DNA from 3 places in the Geodermatophilus sp. FMUSA9-8 genome. Region 3 is predicted to be linked to each of the others. Evidence: riboswitches for the same ligand, from Rfam matches in the RefSeq annotation. Region 3 holds a riboswitch; each other region holds the start of a gene.
The links. A riboswitch is a leader RNA that binds a small molecule or an ion and turns the genes downstream of it on or off. The one in region 3 is predicted to bind cyclic di-AMP.

Region 1: it holds a riboswitch for cyclic di-AMP, as region 3 does, so the genes downstream of both, WA616_RS17815 (M23 family metallopeptidase) here and WA616_RS03425 (transglycosylase SLT domain-containing protein) in region 3, are expected to answer to the same signal.
Region 2: it holds a riboswitch for cyclic di-AMP, as region 3 does, so the genes downstream of both, WA616_RS02415 (hypothetical protein) here and WA616_RS03425 (transglycosylase SLT domain-containing protein) in region 3, are expected to answer to the same signal.

What each region holds. Positions count from the first base shown of each region.
Region 1 covers NZ_JBAGKE010000009.1:12,920-19,580, forward strand. Annotated here, with positions in the region: gene WA616_RS17795 (DUF305 domain-containing protein) at 1-536, shown strand, start outside; gene WA616_RS17800 (hypothetical protein) at 600-1,274, opposite strand; gene WA616_RS17805 (M23 family metallopeptidase) at 1,451-2,683, opposite strand; gene WA616_RS17810 (hypothetical protein) at 3,372-3,845, shown strand; cyclic di-AMP (ydaO/yuaA leader) riboswitch at 4,450-4,609, shown strand; gene WA616_RS17815 (M23 family metallopeptidase) at 4,621-5,853, shown strand; gene WA616_RS17820 (DUF1775 domain-containing protein) at 5,970-6,653, shown strand.
Region 2 covers NZ_JBAGKE010000001.1:491,275-497,935, reverse strand. Annotated here, with positions in the region: gene WA616_RS02425 (serine/threonine-protein kinase) at 1-476, shown strand, start outside; gene WA616_RS02420 (DNA-directed RNA polymerase subunit alpha C-terminal domain-containing protein) at 502-1,104, shown strand; cyclic di-AMP (ydaO/yuaA leader) riboswitch at 1,281-1,422, shown strand; gene WA616_RS02415 (hypothetical protein) at 1,674-2,684, shown strand; gene WA616_RS02410 (ROK family transcriptional regulator) at 2,703-3,905, opposite strand; gene xylA (xylose isomerase) at 4,008-5,195, shown strand; gene WA616_RS02400 (xylulokinase) at 5,195-6,628, shown strand.
Region 3 covers NZ_JBAGKE010000001.1:700,016-706,676, reverse strand. Annotated here, with positions in the region: gene WA616_RS03445 (FMN-binding glutamate synthase family protein) at 1-991, shown strand, start outside; gene WA616_RS03440 (FMN reductase) at 1,037-1,675, opposite strand; gene WA616_RS03435 (LLM class flavin-dependent oxidoreductase) at 1,672-2,817, opposite strand; gene WA616_RS03430 (DivIVA domain-containing protein) at 3,073-3,963, shown strand; cyclic di-AMP (ydaO/yuaA leader) riboswitch at 4,115-4,278, shown strand; gene WA616_RS03425 (transglycosylase SLT domain-containing protein) at 4,490-5,434, shown strand; gene WA616_RS03420 (class I SAM-dependent methyltransferase) at 5,442-6,095, shown strand; gene WA616_RS03415 (SDR family NAD(P)-dependent oxidoreductase) at 6,120-6,661, shown strand, end outside.

The sequences.
Region 1 (6,661 bases), on a different contig from region 3:
ATTCCGTGGACGCCGGCTTCGCCCGCGACATGTCGGCGCACCACCTGCAGGGCGTGGAGATGGCCAACCTGGCCGCCGACCGCAGCCAGGACCCGGAGGTGCGGCAGCTGGCCTTCGACATCTCCTCCACCCAGACCAACCAGGTCGGCCGGATGCAGGGCTGGTTGACGCTGTGGGGACTGAGCGTCTCCGGTGGTCAGTCCATGGCCTGGATGAACGGCGCTTCCGGCCATGACATGTCGTCGATGGGAGCCGGCTCCGGCGTGGCCGACAGCCTCATGCCGGGCATGGCCACGGAGGACGAGATGGCCGAGCTGCGCGGGCTGACCGGGTCGGCGTTCGACGTCCAGTTCCTCCGGCTCATGATCCGCCACCACCAGGGCGCCAAGGACATGGCCGAGTACGCGGCCGCAAACGCCGCGCAACCCGCTCTCGCCACCCTGGCCCGGACCATGGCCGAGACGCAGACCGCAGAGGTCGAGACGATGACCGACATGCTCGCCGCGCGGGGCGGCACCCCGCTGCCGGCGCCGTGACTCCCGCCGTGGGCGGCGGCGCGGGTGGTGGAGTCCGCCTCCGCGGTGAGGGCTGGAGGGGTGTCAGGCAAGGACGCCGGTGAACCACAGCCCCCAGGCCAGCACGCCCACGCCGAGCAAAGCGTTGGTGGCGCGGCCGCGCCAGGTGCGCGGCAGCAGAGCGGTGAGCGCGGCGACGGTGAGCAGCTCGGCCGCGACCGTCGCCGTGCCCAGCGCCCCCGGGCCGTGCCCGGCATCCACCGGCTCTCCGGCCAGGGCGACGGGGCCCTCGGAGCGGATCGCCACCCCCGTGGAGAGGTCCACCCCGGTGGCGGGGTCGACGCCCGAGGAGGCGGGCGCGGTTCCGCCGTGCCCCGAGGACGACGACCAGTGCCCACCGGCCCCCGAGCCGTCGGTGACGGTGAAGGCGTCGAGCAGATCGGTGGTGTAGGAGACCAGGTAGAGGCCGAGGAGCGCCACGGTGCCCAGCAGGCCGAGGGCGACCAGACGGTGGTCCGGCGGCGAGCCGGCCCAGCTGCGCACCACCAGCCACGCCGCGAGGCCGAGCTGGGCGGCGGCGGTCAGCAGGAAGAAGCCGACCGCGAGCTCGCCGGCCGGCAGATGGTCGACCGCCGCGGCGACGTGCAGGGCGCCGGCGGTGGCCAGGCCGAGGGCCGCGGCAGACAGCCAGCGCCGGAGGCTGCGGCTCGGTCGGATCCTCTGGCTGGGAGCGGCGGGCTCCTCGGTCAGCGTGATCACCTGGGTCCTCCCTGTCGCGGCGCAAGCAGTGGCAACCCGGAGCCTTGCCGAGTCCCCGCTCGGCTACCAGCCGCATCGAGGGGCGGGGGAACCCCCGAAATCAGGGGGACGACGGTGCGCGATGCGCCGTCAGCGGTGCTCCGTGGCAGCACGGCGGGTGGTTCATCACGTCGGGGTCAGCAGCCGCTGATGCTGACCCCGCGGGCGCGCAGCCACGGCACCGGGTCGACTGCGCCGCTGTACATGGCGCCGTTCGGGTGCACCTCGAAGTGCAGGTGCGGGCCGGTCGACTGACCGCGGTTGCCGACCTCGGCGATCTGCTGACCGGCCACCACGCGTTCCCCAGCGTTGACGAAGTAGCGGTTGATGTGTCCGTAGACGGTCACCGCGCCGTCGTCGCCGAGGATGTAGACGGCCAGCCCGAATCCGGTCGCGGTGCCGGCGCGCTTGACCACGCCGGAGGTGGCCGCGTAGATCGGGGTGCCGATGGGGGCGGCGATGTCCAACCCGTAGGTCATCGTCCCCCACCGCGGACCGAAGCAGCTGCTGACCCGACCGGACGTGGGCTTGACGTAGTTCGACGATCCTGTAGCGACACCGCCGTCCCGTGAAGTGCCGTCGCTGCCGCTGGAGCCGGTGCCGGCGGCCGCGGCGCGGGCCGCGGCCGCCGCGGCGGCCGCCTCCTGCGCGGCCCGGGCGGCCTCCGCGGCGGCGGCGGCCTCCTCGGCCGCCTTCTGCTGCTGCCACTGCTGGTAGGCGTCGCGCTCCCCTTGGAGCTCGAGCAGCCGGATCTGGGCGGCCTGCAGCTGCTGCTCGTAGCCGGCCTTCTCGGCGGTGACCTGGGTGTAGGCGGCCTGCTGGGCGGCCACCTGGGCATCGGAGGCGGCCTTGGCCGCCTCGGCCTCGGCCGCCGCGGCGGCCATGGCGTCCCGGGCGGCCCGGGCCGCGGAGTCGGCGTTGGCCTGCTGCACCCGGGCGATCTCGAGCTGGTCGAGGACGTCGACCTGGGTGTCCCCGACGTAGTCCAGCAGCGCGGCCCGCTGGATCAGCTCGCCGGGACCGGCGGAGTCCAGCAGCGCCGCGGTGGTGGTCAAGGTGCTGCCGTTCATGTAGCTGTCGCGGGCGAACGTGCCCAGGCGGGCCACGGCCGCGTCGATGGCGTCCGACGCGGCCTGCAACTGGGCGGCGGTCTGCTCGGCGGTCGCCTGAGCCTGCTGGAGGGCCTCCTCGGCGGCGAGGTAGGCCGCGCTGGCCGCCTCCGCCTGCACCGTGACGCGCTCCAGCTCGACCTGGGCGGCAGCCACCAGCGCGGCGATCCGGCCCACCTCGGCGGCGGCGGCGTCCTGCGCGGACTGCGCGGCGCCGATCTCGGTGTCGCTGGGGTTCGGCGGCGGTGCTGGAACGGCCACGGCCGCAGCCGTGCTGCCGAGCAACAGCGCACCGCTCAGCGCGCCGACGAGCGCGGTCCGCAGCACACCGGGTGCGACCCACGGGCGGCGGACGCCTCCCGATTCGGTGAACCGCGAGGCGTCCGGGCGGCTCGACAGCATGTTGCTCCCTGGGGAAGAGGGGTGTCGCGTGGAAGAGCTGGCGCAGCGTCCCAGCGTTACCCTCCGTAACAAAGACAACACGCGGAACACTCGCGCAGGAGACCGGCCGGACGGGGCGGCCTCCGTCCACGCCTGTCCCTTCTGTTGTCGTCGAATGTCGAGACAACCTTGAGCGCCGCCAGCAGTCGCACGCTCGGACGGCGTAAGCCCGGCAGGTCGGGTCGGCGGCTTCGGCGGGGAGAAGCGCGGCACCGGAGTCGCGGTCAGGGCGACAAGCTGTCCGGTGGATCCGTCCGGCGACGTCCACGCCGTCCCCCGGGTGGGCAGGACCGTAGATGGCGGTGCCCGGGACGGGCAGTGGCCCCCGAGGGACGGAGCCGGGGCCCGTCCTGACGGTGCCGGTCGGCTGCGCGGCTGCCGCCCCGGCGAGAGTCGGTCCTGACCTCACGGCAGTAGTAGTTACGTTGGTCGGAGTTGGTCGGTGAACCGGCCAGCCGCGCCACAGTGGTCCCGTCCACGCTGAACGAAACCCGAGGAACTGACGACGATGATCCGACCTCCGTCGCTGCCCCACTGGCTGGGCTCGCTCGCCGACAGCCCGGCGTTGCGCTCACGGCTGCGGTGGCCAGCTGCGGCGGCTGGGATCGTCGCCGCCGCCGCCTACGTTCCAGTGATCCCCGCGCAGTGGAACGAGGCGATCTACCGGGGCGTCGTCTCTGTGCTCTGCGTGGCCGGTCTGCTCTTGCTCGGTCTGCTGCTGCTAATCCGGGACACATCGTCCGTCTACGTGGCCGCCTCCCTCCTTTGCCGACTCACGGTGCTGGGCCTCGTCTTCACGCGCTTGATCTCCCCGCTCCGGCCGCTCCAGCGGGGTGGCAGTTGGCTCGACCTGCTCGACGTGGCGTCCTTGGTGTCGGCCGCCGCGATGGCGGTCCTATGCGGGTTCGTGATCGCCACGCACCGTCGAGGCAACCGAGCAGGTCCCGCAGCCTCGCGGCCGACATCGGCGACGCCTCGGTGAAGGAAAGCGGCCTGGCTCCGCGCGGGCACGCGGAGCCTAGGGCGCGATCTTGCTCGGCGACACGTCGACAGGCGGGATTGCGTCGGGATGAGTTTGTGTGAGTTCGGCAGCGACCGCCCGCCCGAGGAGGCAGCTTCCGGTGGCAGCAACGGTGAGGCTTAGCCTCTCCACCTGATCGCCCCCGTGAGCCTCGGCATCAGCGGGGGTGTGAACCTGGTCTCAAACGGGCTGCCTTCCTGCGGCGACGTCTCGGAACGGGGCACGTCCACCGCGTCGCCATGACGTGTCGGCGTCCGGCACCTTGGTGGCGTCGACGCCTGGCGGCGGCGCGGCGCGGCCACCCATCCCTGGCCCCGCCGTCGCAGCCTTCACCTCGGCCTATCTGCAATCAGGTGATGCCGGCGGTCGACTGGAGATGACGCACCAGCCGGCCGTCGAGGGCGGCGGCACCCACCCTCGGTGGCCCGTCAAGTGCAACGAGGTGCTCCATGCGCGCGAACGCGCGCGTGCGGAGCGAGTCGTTACCCAACCGTGACAACTAAGCTGCTTCGTATTACCGTTCCGTCCGGTCCGGCTGAGCCGTGCTCCTCAACCCGAGGGCCTCGAACGGACCTCGCCGAACCGTCCGTGCCACTGGCCGGATGGACCGGGGACCCACCGATCCCCTGGGGTGAATCCTGGCGGCGCGCCTGCGTGCGCTCCAGGTAGGGCGTCTTCCAGCCCGAACCCGTCAGCTAACCCGGTAGGCGGTCAGGAAGAACGGAGAGCCGCCGTCTTGGCGACCCTGCACAACCGCGCCTGCCGCACCCTTCTTGTTCCTCACTCGGCGCACGCCCGGCTCCACCGCGGCCCGGCCCGTCGCCTGCGGCACCTCCTGGTCTCCGCCGTGGCGGTCGCGGCGCTCCTCACCGGTGGCGGGCTGCCGTCAGCGGTCGCGGCGCCGGTCGTCGCGGGGCAGGGCCAGTCCGCCGGCGACGGTCTCCCCGTCGAGATCGAGCGGATCAACCAGCGCCTGGCGATGGCCGAGGAGGAGTTGCAGCGAGCGACGGTCGAGGCCGAGGCCACCGCGGACGCGTCCCGTGCCGCGCAGGCCGACCTCGCCGCGGCCCAGGTGGCCGCGGCTACGGCCACCGCCGAGCTGGAGGCCGCACAGGCGGCCGCCGCGCAGGCAGAGAACGACGTCGCCGCCCTCGGGCGGGAGGCGTTCATGGGATCCGCCCCCCTGGGCGATGCTGCCCTGCTGCTGGATGCGGCCGGTCCGGAGGAGGTGCTGCAGCGCGCAGCCACCATGGACCTGCTCGGCGAAGACCGTGCCGCCCGACTGGAGGCATCCGAGGCCGTTCGGCAGCGCCAGGAGGAAGCCGACCGGGCGGCGCGGGCCGCGGTCGCCGAGCGCGACGCGGCCGCGCGCACCGCGGCCGAGGCCGACGCGGCCGCCCAGGCCCAGCTCGCGGCATCGCAGCAGGCCTACGACGCGGCCGCCGCGGAGAAGGCCGGCCTGGAGCAGCAGCTCAAGGACGCCGAGACCCGGCTGCTCGCCGCCCGAGGCGCCCCCGATCCGATCGCCGCTTGGGAACAGCAGCAGCGCACCCAGCTCGCCCAGGCCAGCGCCGGGGCGGGCGCGCTGGTGAACGGCCGGGTCACCTCCTGCTACGGCAGCCGCTGGGGCACCAACCACAACGGCATCGACATCGCCGCCCCCATCGGCACGCCCATCTTCGCTCCAGAGGGCGGCGTGGTCCTCCAGGCCGGCCCGGCCAACGGCTTCGGGCTGGCCGTCTACATCCAGCACCCCGACGGCACCATCACCGTGTACGGCCACATCAACCAGTACTTCGTCACCGCGGGCCAGACGGTGGCCGCCGGCCAGCAGATCGCCGAGGTGGGCAACCGGGGCCAGTCCACCGGCCCGCACCTGCACATCGAGACGCACACCGGCGGGCTGTACCAGAACCGGGTCAACCCCGCTCCGTGGCTGGCCGCGCGCGGCATCAGCCTCGGCTGCTGACCCACAGACCGGTCGTAGATCGCGATCTTGACGAGGACGGGAACTCCACGGCCGCCGGCGACGACCAATGAACCGTGACTGACTACTCCACTCGTCTCATACGACGCGCCGCGACCGTGGCGGTGTGCAGCCTCGGCCTCCTCCTCGTGGGCCAGGCCCCGGCCGGCGCCCACGTCGAAGCCACCGCCGAGGGCGCACAGGCCGGCACCGGGCCGGTGACCGTCTCGTTCCTCGCGGAGGCCGAGTCGACCACCGCCGGCATCGTCGGGGTGAAGACGCAGCTGCCCTCCGGCATCGACCCGGCCACGGTGTCCCTGGCCTCCGGTCCGGGCGGCTGGGCCCTGACGGCCACCCCCGACGGCTACGAGGTGAGCGGCCCGAACATCGGATCGGGGGTCGACCTGGAGTACGGCATCACGATCGACATGCTCCCGCGCGACAGCACCGAACTGCCGTTCAAGACCCTGCTGCGCTATTCCGACGGCCGCGAGGACGCCTGGATTGAGCTGCCCACCGACGCCAACCCCAACCCCGAACAGCCGGCGCCGGCGATCACCGTCGCTCCCGCACCCCCTGCCCCGACGACGACGGCGCCCAGCACTCCGGCCGCCACGCCGACGGCCACCAGCCCGTCGGCCGGGGCAGACACCACCTCGTCTGCCCCGCAGGAGGCGGCGGCTGTGACGACCGAGGACTCCTCGGCCACCGGGTGGATCGTCGCCGGAGTGGTCGTGGTGGCTGTGGTGCTCGCCGGAGTGCTGTGGTTCTGGCGACGACGCGCCTCGAGCCAGCGGCGATGACGAATCGC
Region 2 (6,661 bases), 210 kb from region 3:
TGCCCGCCGAGGACACCGCACCGGCGCGGGAGCCGGCGCCGTCGGACACCGCCGCCCCGGGCAGCGGGTCGGCGACCGCGCCGGCCGCCCCGTCCGCGACCACGCCGCCGGGGCCCGCCCCGTCACAGCCGGCGGACACCGGGGCCGCGCCGTCGGGGGCGGGTGAGTCCGCGCCGGCCGGGTCGGCGCCGGGGGAGTCGGCGCCCGCGCCGGAGGAGTCCGCTCCCGCGCCCTCGGACCCGGTGGAGCCCTCGCCGACGGAGCCGGAGGACTCGGCACCGACGGCCCCGGAGTCGTCCGAGCCGGTGGAGCCCGAGCCGGTGGAGCCCGCGCCGTCGGAGCCCGCGCCGTCGGAGCCGGAGGCCCCCGCGTCGGGGTCGCCGGGGTCCCCGGGCTCGTCGTCCGCCCCGTCGGCGGGCTCGTCCGGTCCGGCGTCGGCGGGTGCGCCCGGCCCGGACGCCGGTGCGGGCGGCTGACCGGCGCCGACTAGGGTCCTCCGCCATGCCGACCAGGTCGCCGGGCGCGCCGGCGGGGACGATCGCGACGCTGGACCTGCCCACCCGCGCGGTCACCGCGCTGACCCGCGCCGGCATCACCGACGTCGTCGCGCTCGCCGGCCTGTCCCGCCGGGAACTGGCCGCCGTCCCGGGCCTCGGGCCGGGACTGGTGACGGCCATCCGCCGGGTCGTGCCCGAGCCGCCGGCGCAGCTGCCGCTGCCCTCCGAGGACGACGGCGGGCCCGCCTCGCCGGAGATCCCGTCCTTCGCCTCGCTGCGCGACCCCCGCCGGCGCACCGCCTTCGACCTGCTGGTGCCCGAGGCCCAGGTCGAGGCCCCGGCCGAGGCCCTCCTCGCGACCGGGGAGGACGCCGGGGCCGCGGGCGCCCCGGAGGACGACGCGGACCCCGGCGACGACGAGCCCGAGCCGGCCCCCGCGTCCCCGCGCGCGACGACCCCCCGGGCGACGGCGCCCCGCCCGGCCGAGTACGCCGACCTGCTCGCCTTTGGCGTCCGGGTGGCCCGGTCCGCCGTCACGCTGCCCGCCCGGCTGGCCGTCTGGTCGGTGCGCACCCAGGCCGACCTCCTGCGCCGCCTGCTGGGCTGACCCGGCACGGCGCGGGCCCACGGCGCAGTCGCACGGGGAACCGGCGACACGCCGACGGCGCGCGCGACGCTCGTCACGCCGGACCGGCGCGAGATTGTCACGGGGCGATAACGACGTCTACCGTGGCGCCGTCCGACCGGTCGTCACGTCCCCGTCCGGGGAGTCCGGGCGGACGCCGCCGAGTCGCCCTCCGGGGCGAGCCGGGGACCCACCGCACCACTGGGGTGAATCCCGCGGGGCCGGACACCGTCCGCCCGCAGGTAGGGCTGCTTCCCGCCCGAACCCGTCAGCTGACCCGGTAGGCGGCCATCGGGAGAACGGAGAGCCGCCGGATGGCGCGCGCCCTCAGCACGACCGCACCACCCCCGCGCCGGCTCCGCCGCACCGGGGTGCGCCCCCGGATCTGACCGCCCCGGCCGTCCCCGACGCCGGTCCCGCGACCGCCCGGCCCCGCCCGGACGCCGGTCGCCGGCCGACCGCGTCCCGCGGACCGCCGGAGCCGCCCGCACATCCGCCCCGCCGTGCCCGCCACCGGGCCGCGAGGCCGCACCCCTGGAGCACAGCCCCGCATGGACGCCCCCACCGCCGAGATCCGCACGCCGGAGCCGGCCGCCCCCACCGCGGAGATCGCCGTCCCCGCCGCGCCCCGCGGCGCCGCCCGGACCGCCCGCCGCGCCGCCCGCCCCGCCCGACCGGCCGCCCGCCGCTCCGCCGTCCGCCGCCCCGGGCTGCTGCTCGGCGTCGCCGCGGCCGGCGCGCTGGCCGCCAACCTGCTGCTCACGCCCGACCCGGCCGCCGAGGCGCAGGCCGGCACGTCGGAGTCGTTGAGCGTCGCCCAGGCGCTGGGGCTGTCGGCCGCGACCGGTCCCGCCGCCACCGAGCCGCAGGCGGTGCAGCCGCAGGACATCGCGGAGCTCGGCCAGGTCGCCGCGAGCCGCGGCAGCCGCGAGGCCGCCGAGACCGCCGCCCAGCAGGCGCAGGCCGGCGCCGACCAGGCCGTCCGCGACGCCCAGGCCGCCGAGGCCGCCCGGCTCGCCGCCGAGGCCGAGGCCGCCCGCGTCGCCGCCGAGGCCGCCGCCGCCGCGGAGGCCGCGGCTGCCGAGGCGGCCGCCGCCGCGGAGGCAGAGCAGGAGTCCGCCGCCGCGTCGTCGTCCGGGTCCTCGTCGTCCGCCTCGTCGTCGGCGTCGTCGTCCGCCACCGGGACGACGGCCTCCCGGGTGGCCCGGATCAGCAACACCTCCGGCCCGGTGCGCTCGGTGGTGCAGGCCGCGGCCGACGCCGTGGTGAGCAACGTGCCCGGCGCCGCCTCGATCACCCTCGGCGGCACCCGGCCCAGCGCGGCCGACCCGGGCGGGCACCCGTCGGGCCTGGCGCTGGACTACATGGTCCTGTCCGACGCCGCCCTCGGCGACGCGATCGTGCAGTACCACATCGACCACTGGTCCGAGCTCGGCGTCGACTACCTCATCTGGGAGCAGCGGATGCTGTCCTCGCCGGGCGGCTCGTGGTCGCGCATGGAGGACCGCGGCGGCGTGACCGCCAACCACTACGACCACGTGCACGTCAACTACCAGGGCTGAGACCCGGAGCCGGTCCGCTCAGGCCGGCAGCCAGCGCACCGGGTCCTCGAGCACCGCGTCGAGGGCCCGGAGCGCCGCGCCCGTGGCCCCCGCGGCCGGCACCGCACCGCCGGCGTCGACCACCGGCCGCCGCCAGCGGGCCGACAGCACCCGGCGGGCCAGGTGCTCCTCCAGGCGCGGGCGCAGCAGGCCGGTGAGCTCGGCGAGGTGCCCGCCGAGCACGACGGTCGGGATGTCGAGGACGTTCACCACCCCGGCCAGGGCCACGCCCAGCGCCCACGCGGCGCCGTCGACCGCCGCCCGCGCGGCCGGGTCGCCGGCCTCCGCGCGGGTGCGCAGCTCGCCGGGGCCGGCGTCGGCGGGCACCCCGGCCGCGGCGAGCAGCGCCAGCCGGCCGGCGTAGCGCTCCAGGCAGCCGGTGGACCCGCACGGGCACGCCGGTCCGGCGGGGTCGACGCAGACGTGCCCGATCTCGCCGGCCCAGCCCGAGCTGCCGGTCATCACCCGCCCACCCAGCACCGCGGCGCCGCCGATGCCGATCTGGCCAGACAGGTAGACGAAGTCGCGGTGCGGCCCGGGGCGCCCCGGCGCGTCCTCGGCGACGCTGCGCGCGGCCAGGTCGGCCTCGTTGCCCAGCGCCGGCACCAGGTCCGCGGGGAGGGCGCCGGCCAGCAGCTCGGCCGGGCACACCCGCGACCAGCGCAGGTTCGGCGCGCGCAGCAGCAGCCCGCGGCCGGCGTCGACCAGGCCGGGCAGCGCCAGCCCCGCCCCGACGACGCGGGTGCCTGCGGGCAGCGCGCCCAGCACGTCGGCGGCCAGCCCGCCCAGCAGCGACAGCGCGGCGGCCGGGTCGCTGTCGCGCAGGTCCTCCTCGCGCAGCCGCTCCGCGAGCACCCGGCCGCGCAGGTCGAGCACCCGGACGGCGACCAGGCCGGCGTCGACCTGCATGCCCAGGCCCGCCGGCCGCGAGCCGGGCGCCAGCGGGGTGGCGGGGCGGCCGCGGCGGGCGGCGGGCCCGCGCTCCACCTCGTCGAGCAGGCCGCCGGCGACGAGGTCGTCGACCAGCCGGGCCGCCGTCCCGCGGGTGGCGCCGAGTGCCGCGGCGACGCCGGCCCGGGACAGCTCGCCGGGGTCCGCGCAGACGGCGCGCAGGACCAGCCCCAGGTTGGTCGCGCGCAGGGTCGACTGCCGGGCACCGCTGGGGGTACGGCCGTCGGACACGGGTTGAGGCTAGCGGCGTCCGTCGTTTATGTTCTACGGCAGCACAAAAGCGGTGGCCCACGTCACCCGGACGAGCACCCCGTGCCCAGCGGAAGGAACCCCATGGCGAACCAGCCCACCCGCGAGGACAAGTTCAGCTTCGGTCTGTGGACCGTGGGCTGGAATGCCCGCGACCCGTTCGGCGAGGCCACCCGCCCGGCGATCGACCCGGTGGAGAGCGTCGAGAAGCTGGCCGAGATGGGCGCCTACGGCGTCACCTTCCACGACGACGACCTGATCCCCTTCGGCACCGGCGACGCCGAGCGCACGAAGATCATCGAGCGGTTCAAGCAGGCGCTGGCCGACACCGGCCTCGTCGTGCCGATGGCCACCACCAACCTGTTCACCCACCCGGTGTTCAAGGAGGGCGGCCTCACCGCCAACGACCGCGGCGTCCGCCGGTTCGCGCTGCGCAAGATCATGCGCAACATGGACCTGGCCGCCGAGCTCGGCGCCAAGACCTACGTCCTGTGGGGCGGTCGCGAGGGCGCCGAGGTCGACGGGGCCAAGGACCTGTCGGCGGCGCTGGACCGCTACCGCGAGGGCATCGACACCCTGGCCCAGTACTCCGAGGACCGCGGCTACGGCCTGCGCTTCGCCCTGGAGCCCAAGCCCAACGAGCCCCGCGGCGACATCTTCCTGCCCACCATCGGGCACGCGATCGCCTTCATCACCACCCTGCAGCACGCCGACCTGGTGGGTGTGAACCCCGAGGTCGGGCACGAGCAGATGGCCGGCCTGAACTACACGCACGGCATCGCGCAGGCGCTGTGGCAGGGCAAGCTCTTCCACATCGACCTCAACGGCCAGCACGGCATCAAGTACGACCAGGACCTGGTCTTCGGCCACGGCGACGTGCTCAGCGCCTTCGCCACCGTCGACCTGCTCGAGCACGGCGGCCCGAACGGCGGCCCTGCCTACGACGGCCCCCGCCACTTCGACTACAAGCCGCTGCGCACCGAGGACCTCACGGGCGTCTGGGAGTCGGCCGCGGCCAACATGCGCACCTACCTGCTGCTCAAGGAGCGGGCCGCCGCGTTCCGCGCCGACCCGGAGGTGCAGGAGGCCCTCGCCGACGCCGCCGTGCCGGAGCTCGCGCAGCCGACCCTCGGCGACGGCGAGTCCTACGAGCAGCTGCTCGCCGACCGCTCGGCGTTCGAGGACTTCGACGCCGACGCCGCCGGTGCGCGCCGCGGCGGCCAGGTCCGCCTGTCGCAGCTGGCCGTCGAGCACCTCCTCGGCGCCCGCTGATGCCTCTGGTCGCGGGGGTCGACACCTCGACCCAGGCCTGCAAGGTCGTCGTCCGGGACGCCGACTCCGGCACCCTCGTCCGCGAGGGCCGGGCGCCGCACCCCGAGGGCACCGAGGTGGCCCCCGCGGCCTGGGCGGCCGCGCTGGAGCAGGCGGTGGCGCAGGCCGGCGGTCTCGACGACGTCGCCGCGGTCGCCGTCGGCGGCCAGCAGCACGGCATGGTCTGCCTCGACGAGGACGGCTCGGTCGTGCGGGACGCCCTGCTCTGGAACGACACCCGCTCCGCCGGCGCGGCCGCCGACCTCACCCGTGAGCTCGGCGGCCCGCAGGCGTGGGCCGACGCCGTCGGCCTTGTGCCGGTGGCGTCGTTCACCGTCACCAAGCTGCGCTGGCTGGCCGAGCACGAGCCGGCCAACGCGGAGCGCACCGCCGCGGTCTGCCTGCCGCACGACTGGCTGACCTGGGTGCTGGCCGGGGGGCAGTGGGGCGGGTCGGCGGGTGGCAGGCAGAGCCTCGACGCCCTGGTCACCGACCGCGGCGACGCGAGCGGCACCGGCTACTGGTCGGCGGCGACGGGGGAGTACCGCCCCGACCTGCTGGAGCGCGCCTTCGGCCGCACCCCGGCGCTGCCGCGGGTGCTCGGGCCCGCGGAGTCCGCGGGCACGTCCACCACCGGCGCGCAGCTCGGCCCGGGTACCGGCGACAACGCCGCCGCGGCCCTCGGTCTCGCCGCCGAGCCCGGCGACGTCGTCCTGTCGGTGGGCACCTCCGGCGTCGTGTCGATCGTGTCGGAGGTCCCCGCCGCCGACGCGACCGGCGCGGTCGCCGGGTTCGCCGACGCCACCGGCCGCTACCTGCCGCTGGTGGCCACGCTCAACGCCGCCCGCGTCCTCGACGCCACCGCGCGGCTGCTCGGCGTCGGCCACGACGAGCTGTCCCGGCTCGCCCTGTCGGCCCCGGCCGGCGCCGGCGGGCTGACGCTGGTGCCCTACCTGGAGGGCGAGCGCACGCCCGACCGCCCGACGTCGACCGGCGCCCTGCACGGCCTGACGCTCGGCACCTCCACCCCGGCGCACCTCGCGCGCGCCGCGGTCGAGGGGCTGCTGTGCGGCCTGGCCGACGGACTCGACGCCGTCCGCGCCACCGGGGCGGAGGTCCGCCGGGTGCTGCTGGTCGGCGGCGGCGCCCGCTCGGAGGCGGTGCGGGCGATCGCCCCGGCCGTCCTCGGGGTGCCGGTGCTCGTGCCGCCGCCGGGGGAGTACGTGGCCGACGGCGCCGCCCGCCAGGCGGCCTGGGTGCTGTCGGGCGCCGACGCGCCGCCGGAGTGGGCGCGGCCGGGCACCGAGGTGCACGAGGCCGACGCGACGCCGGGGGTGCGCGAGCGCTACGCCGAGGTGCGGGAGATGACCGCCGAGCGCCTGCGCGCCGGGTGAGCGGGGGGTTCCTCCCGGACGGGCTGACGCCGT
Region 3 (6,661 bases):
CGGCACCGCCTACTTCGGGTGCCGCGACGACCGGGGCCGCTTCGACCTGCGCCGGCTGCAGGACCTGGTGGCGTCGGCGCCGGTGCGGGCGCTGGAGGTCAAGCTCAGCCAGGGCGCGAAGCCGGGCCTGGGCGGGGTGCTGCCGGCGGCGAAGGTGAGCGCGGAGATCGCCGCGGCCCGCGGGGTGCGCGAGGGCGTCGACTGCGTCAGCCCGTCGCGGCACGCGGAGTTCACCGACGCCGACAGCCTGCTCGACTGGGTGGAACTGCTGGCCGACGCGACGGGCCTGCCGGTGGGCATCAAGTCCGCCGTCGGCGACATGGCGTTCTGGGACGAGCTGACCGGGCTGATGGCCGCGGGCGACCGCGGGGTGGACTTCGTGACGATCGACGGCGGGGAGGGCGGCACGGGTGCCGCGCCGCTCATCTTCACCGACTCGGTGTCGCTGCCCTTCCAGCTCGGCTTCGCCCGCGTGTACTCGGCGTTCGCCCGCCGGGGGATCGCCGAGCGGGTGACGTTCGTGGGCGGCGGGAAGCTCGGCCTGCCCGACAACGCGGTGGTGGCGTTCGCGCTGGGCTGCGACACGGTGAACATCGCGCGGGAGGCGATGCTGGCGATCGGCTGCATCCAGGCGCAGAAGTGCCACACCGACACCTGTCCCACCGGCGTCGCCACCCAGAACGCGTGGCTGGCGCACGGGCTGGACCCGCAGCGGAAGTCGGTGCGGCTGGCCAACTACGTGGCCACCCTGCGCCGCGACCTGCTCAAGGTCGCCGAGGCGTGCGGCGTCGAGCACCCGGGCCTGATCGACACCGGGTCGGTGGAGGTGCTCACCGGGCGGACGGCGTCGACCCCGCTCGGCGAGGTCTTCGGCTACGAGCCGGGGTGGGGGCTGCCCTCGGCCGCCGACCGCGCGGAGATCGTCGCGCTCATGACGGCCGCGGCGCCCCAGGGCGGCTCGGCACCCCCGTCGGAGACGGCTCAGGCATAGGAAGCTCCACGCACGTCCTGGGGTCCAGGACGTGCGTAGAGCTTCCTATGCCTCGCCCCGGAGGAGCTGCTCGAAGGAGGGGACGTCGGCGAAGGGGTCCGCCGGGCGGGCCGACGCCGGGCGCCCGGTGACCAGGTCGGCCAGCTCGCCGGCCGCGCGGGTGACCCGGCCGCTGAGCTCGGCGCTGGTGCCGTCGCCGCCGGCCCAGTCCTCGCTCGCCGCGAACACCGCCGTCGGCACGGTCACCGCCCGCAGGTAGGCGAACAGCGGCCGCATGGCGTGCTCGAGCACCAGCGAGTGCCGCGCGGTGCCCGCGGTGGCCGCCAGGAGCACCGGCTTGCCGGTGAGCGCGTCCTTGTCGAGCACGTCGGCGAAGGACTTGAACAGGCCGCTGTAGGAGGCGGTGAACACCGGGGTGACGGCGACGACGCCGTCGGCCCCGGTGACGGTCTCGATGGCCGCGCGCAGCGCCGCGTTCGGGAAGCCGGTGACGAAGGCGTCGGCGAGGTCGCGGGCGTGCTCGCGCAGCTCGACGACCTCCACCGTGGCGTCCTCGCCCCGCTGGCGCAGGGCGGCGACGGTCGCGGCGGTCAGCCGGTCGGCGAGCAGCCGGGTCGACGACGGCGTCGACAGCCCGGCGCTCACCACGGCCAGGGTCCTGGTGGTGCCGGTGCGGGTGGTCATGCGGGGACCTCCTCGGCGGTGCGCCCGGTGACGTCGTCGCCGGCGGCGTGCACGGTCGGGTCGACCGCGCCGCCGCGCGCGGCGACGCGCGAGGCGTGGGTGGGGGCGTCGGGCACGTGCGCGGGCTTGAGGGCGGCGAACTCGCGGCGCAGCACCGGCACGACCTCCTCGCCGAGCAGGTCGAGCTGCTCGAGCACGGTCTTCAGCGGCAGGCCCGCGTGGTCGACGAGGAACAGCTGGCGCTGGTAGTCGCCGACGTAGTCGCGGAAGCCGAGGGTCCGCTCGATCACCTGCTGCGGGGAGCCGACGGTCAGCGGCGTCTCGCGGGAGAAGTCCTCCAGCGACGGGCCGTGGCCGTAGACCGGAGCCTCGTCGAAGTAGGGCCGGAACTCGGCGACGGCGTCCTGCGAGTTCTTCCGCATGAACACCTGGCCGCCGAGGCCGACGATCGCCTGGTCGGCGCGGCCGTGGCCGTGGTGCTCGAAGCGCGAGCGGTAGAACTCGACCATCCGCTGCGTGTGCTCCTTCGGCCAGAAGATGTGGTTGGAGAAGAAGCCGTCGCCGTAGTAGGCGGCCTGCTCGGCGATCTGCGGGCTGCGGATCGAGCCGTGCCAGACGAACGGCGCGACGCCGTCCAGCGGCCGCGGCGTGGACGTGAAGCCCTGCAGGGGGGTGCGGAACCGGCCGGTCCAGTCGACGACGTCCTCGTCCCACAGCCGGCGCAGCAGCGCGTAGTTCTCGACGGCGAGCGGGATGCCGTTGCGGATGTCCTGGCCGAACCACGGGTAGACCGGGCCGGTGTTGCCGCGGCCCATCATCAGGTCGACGCGGCCGCCGGCGAGGTGCTGCAGCATCGCGTAGTCCTCGGCGATCTTCACCGGGTCGTTGGTGGTGATCAGGGTCGTCGACGTCGACAGCTGCAACCGGCTGGTCTGCGCGGCGATGTAGGCCAGCGTGGTGGTGGGGGAGGACGAGAAGAACGGCGGGTTGTGGTGCTCGCCCAGGGCGAAGACGTCGAGCCCGACCTCCTCGGCCTTCTTCGCGATGGTGACGACGTCCTGGATCCGCTGTGCCTCGCTGGGCGTGCGGCCGGTCGTGGGGTCGGTCGTGATGTCGCTGACCGTGAAGATCCCGAACTGCATCTCGTCCTCCATCTAGTTGAGAGCGCAACTACGGTACCGCGTGCAACACCAGGAGCCCCCAGGCATTCCCGGGCCCGCGTGACCGCGCCGTGACCTCCCCGTCGCTCCGGGTGATCGGTCCGGCACGGCCGGATGTGCCCACTCCGGAGGGGCCCGCGGCGCCCTCCCGCGCGGCAGCGGCGGTGGGAGCCTGTGATCACCGTCTCCGGCGCGCCGGGGCGGGCCGGGTCGGACGGGCACCGAGGGGGAACCGGGATGGCGCAGCAGGACGAGGGCACCGCCCAGCAGCGGGCGGAGGGCGGGGCCGGGCCCCGGCCGGGGAGCGGCCTCGACGGCCTCCTCGGCACGGCCCCGGTGTTCACCGGCGCCGTCCGCGGCTACGACCGCGGCCAGGTCGACGCCTACGTGGACTGGGCCGAGACCGAGGTGCTCGTCCTGCGCCGCGAGAACGACCACCTGCTCACCCGCTACGCCGCCGTCTCGGCCGACCTGCAGGCGGCGCGCGCCCGGCTCACCTCGCTCGTCCGCGAGCGGGACGCCGCGCCCGGCCCGGAGGAGGCGCAGGCCCTCCGCGAGCGCGCGGAGCAGGAGGCCGCGGCGCTGCTCTCCGCCGCCGAGGAGGAGGCCCGGCAGGTCCTCGACGACGCCCGGACCGAGGCGGCGGCGCGCCTGTCCGGCGTCGCGGAGATGCGCGAGGCGGTGACGGCGCTGCGCGACCAGACCCGGTCGGAGGCCGCGGCGGTCCTGGAGGCGGCCCGCCGGGAGGCCGAGGGCCTGCGCCGCGCGGCCGCCGAGGAGCGCGACCGGCTCGACCGGGAGGCCGCCGAGGGGCGGGCGCGTGCCGACGCCGAGGCGGCCGAGCGTCGCCGCGCGCTGGAGTCCGAGCTCGGCCCGCTGCTCGAGCGCTGCGAGCAGGCGCGCGGGTGGCTGCGCCGGCTGACCGGCCAGCTCGACGAGGCGCTCGCCGTGGTCGCGGGGGCGCTGCCCGACGACGTCGCCGTCCTCGCCGACCGCCGGGAGGCCGGCATCGGCAGCGGCGCAGGAGGCGGCTCCGGGGACGGCGCGGCCGCCCCCGCGGACGGCGATGCGTCGCAGCTCACGGTGCTGCAGGGCGGCAGCCGGCCCGAGGTCGCGGCGGCCTCCTGACCGGCGCGGACGGCCGCCCGGCGGGGTCCCGGGGCACCCCGCCGGTCCCGGCCGTCCCACGCACATCTCCGGTCCCGTGTTGTCACGGACCGGTAACGACGCCTACCGTGACCGCGTCCGGTCGGTCGTCTCGTCCCCACCCGGGGAGCCTGACCGGACGCCGCCGAGTCGCGTCCGCACCCGCGGTCGCGAGCCGGGGACCCACCGCAGTCCTGGGGTGAATCGCACCCCGGCGAGCGACCGCTCGCCTGGTGCGTAGGGCTTCTTCCCGCCCGAACCCGTCAGCTAACCCGGTAGGCGGCCACGGAAGGAACGGAGAGTCTCCGCATGCCCGCCTCCGGGCCTCCCCGGCCCGCAGGTGCAGCCGTGCGCGCGCTGCGCGCCCCCGCGTCCGCCTGACGCCGGCTCCCACCTGCCCGCTCCCGGCCCCCCGCCGGGACCCGTGGACCGCGACATCCGCCAGACCGCGTGGCACCGCCCGAACCCCGGGCGACCGCGCACTCTCCCTCGGAGCACCCACCCCCTCATGCGTTCCCGTACCCGCACCTCCGCCGCCGACGCGCCCGCGACCGTCGAGGCCAGCGTCGTCGAGAGCACCGCCGTCGAGAGCACCGCCGTCGAGAGCCCCGCCGTCGAGAGAACCGACACCGCCGTCCTCGAGGCCGTCCGGCCCGCGAGGGTCCGCCGCGGCTCCCCGCTGCTCGGCCCCCGCCGCCCCGCGCTGCTGCTCGGCGCCGCGGCCGCCGGCGCGCTCGTCGTCGGCGTGCTGTCCACCAGCAGCCCCGCCGCCTCCGCCGGCACCGACACCGTCAGCGCCTCGGTGAGCGTGGCCGAGCAGCTCGGCATCCCGCAGCAGCCGGCCGCGTCCGCGCCGGCCGTCGAGGAGACCGACCTCGCGCCGCTGGAGGACCTCGCCGCCTCCCGCAGCCAGCGCTCGGCCGACGAGACCACCGCCGCGCAGGCCCAGGCCGCCGCCGACCAGGCCGAGCTCGACCGCCGCGCCGCCGAGGAGGCCGCGCGGATCGCCGCCGAGCAGGAGGCCGCCCGCCGCGCCGCCGAGGAGGCCGCCGCCCGCGCCGCCGCCGAGGCCGCCGCCGCGGAGCAGGCCGCCGCGGCCGCCGCCCAGCAGCAGTCGACCTCCGCCGCCGCCCCGGCGCCGGCCGCCTCCGCCGCCCCGGCCGCCCGCGGCTCCTTCAAGGAGTACGCGATGAGCAAGGTCGGCAGCGGCGAGCAGTTCTCCTGCCTCGAGAGCCTGTGGGGCAAGGAGAGCGGCTGGAACCCCAACGCGCAGAACCCGAGCAGCACCGCCTACGGGATCCCGCAGTTCCTCGACTCCACCTGGGCCAGCACCGGCATCGCCAAGACCTCCGACGGCTACCGGCAGATCGACGCGGGCCTCATCTACATCGAGGAGCGCTACGGCTCCCCGTGCGCCGCGTGGGCGCACTCCCAGTCCACCGGCTGGTACTGATCGCCGCGTGACGGAGGCCGGTCCCCGGGTCGTGCCCGCGGGCTTCGTCCGCGCGCACACCCAGGTCCGCCGTCCGTCGCTGGTCCCGGAGGTGCGGCTGCACGTCGCCGACGACGTCGTCGCCCTCTGGGAGGCCATGGAGGTCGCCGCGGGCGGCGCCGGTGAGGCGCCGCCGTTCTGGGCGGCCGCCTGGCCGGGCGGGCAGGCGCTGGCCCGCGCGGTGCTCGACGGCGCGGTGCCGGTGGGTGGCCGCCGCGTGCTCGACCTCGGGTCGGGCAGCGGCCTGGTCGCGATCGCCGCGGTGCTCGCCGGCGCCCGGCACGTGCTCGCCAGCGACGTCGACCCGTTCTCGCGGACGGCGGTCGGCGTCAACGCCGGCCTCAACGGGGTGGCCGGCATCAGCGTCACCGGCGACGTGCTCGACCGCGAGCCGCCTGCCGTCGACGTCGTCCTGGCCGGCGACGTCTGCTACGACCGCGAGATGACCGAGCGGGTGCTGCCCTTCCTCGACCGGGCCCGCGCCCGCGGCTGCGAGGTGCTGGTCGGCGACCCCGGCCGCCCCTACCTGCCGCACGAGCGGCTGGAGCCGGTGCTCGCCCTCGACGTCCCCGAGACCGAGGGGCCGGGCCTGCGCCGCACCACCGTCTGGCGGCTGCCCTGACCCCCGGCGGCTAGCGTCCGCGGCGTGCGCCCCTACGACTTCACCGGCACCGCCGTCGTCACCGGTGCCGCCAGCGGCATCGGCGCGGCCCTGGCGCCGCAGCTGGCCGCCCGCGGCACCGACCTCGTCCTGCTCGACCGCGACGGCGACCGGCTGGAGCGCGTCGCCGCGTCGGTGCGGGCGGCCTCCCCGGGGCGGGCCGTGGACACCGTCGTCGCCGACCTGGCCGACGACGGGCAGGTGCGCGCGGCCGCCGACGCGCTGGTCCGCGACCACCCGGCGACGACGCTGCTCGTGAACAACGCCGGCGTCGCGCTGGCCGGCCGCTTCGACCAGGTGACCCTCGAGGAGTTCGACTGGGTCCTCGACGTCAACCTGCGCGCCGCCGTCCGGCTCACCCACGCCCTGCTGCCCACGCTGCGGGCCCATCCCGGCGCGCACGTCGTGTGCGTGTCCAGCCTGTTCGGGCTGATGGCGCCGGCCGGGCAGGTGGCCTACGCGACGAGCAAGTTCGCCGTCCGCGGCTTCGCCGAGGCGCTGCGGCACGAACTCGCGGACGACGGCGT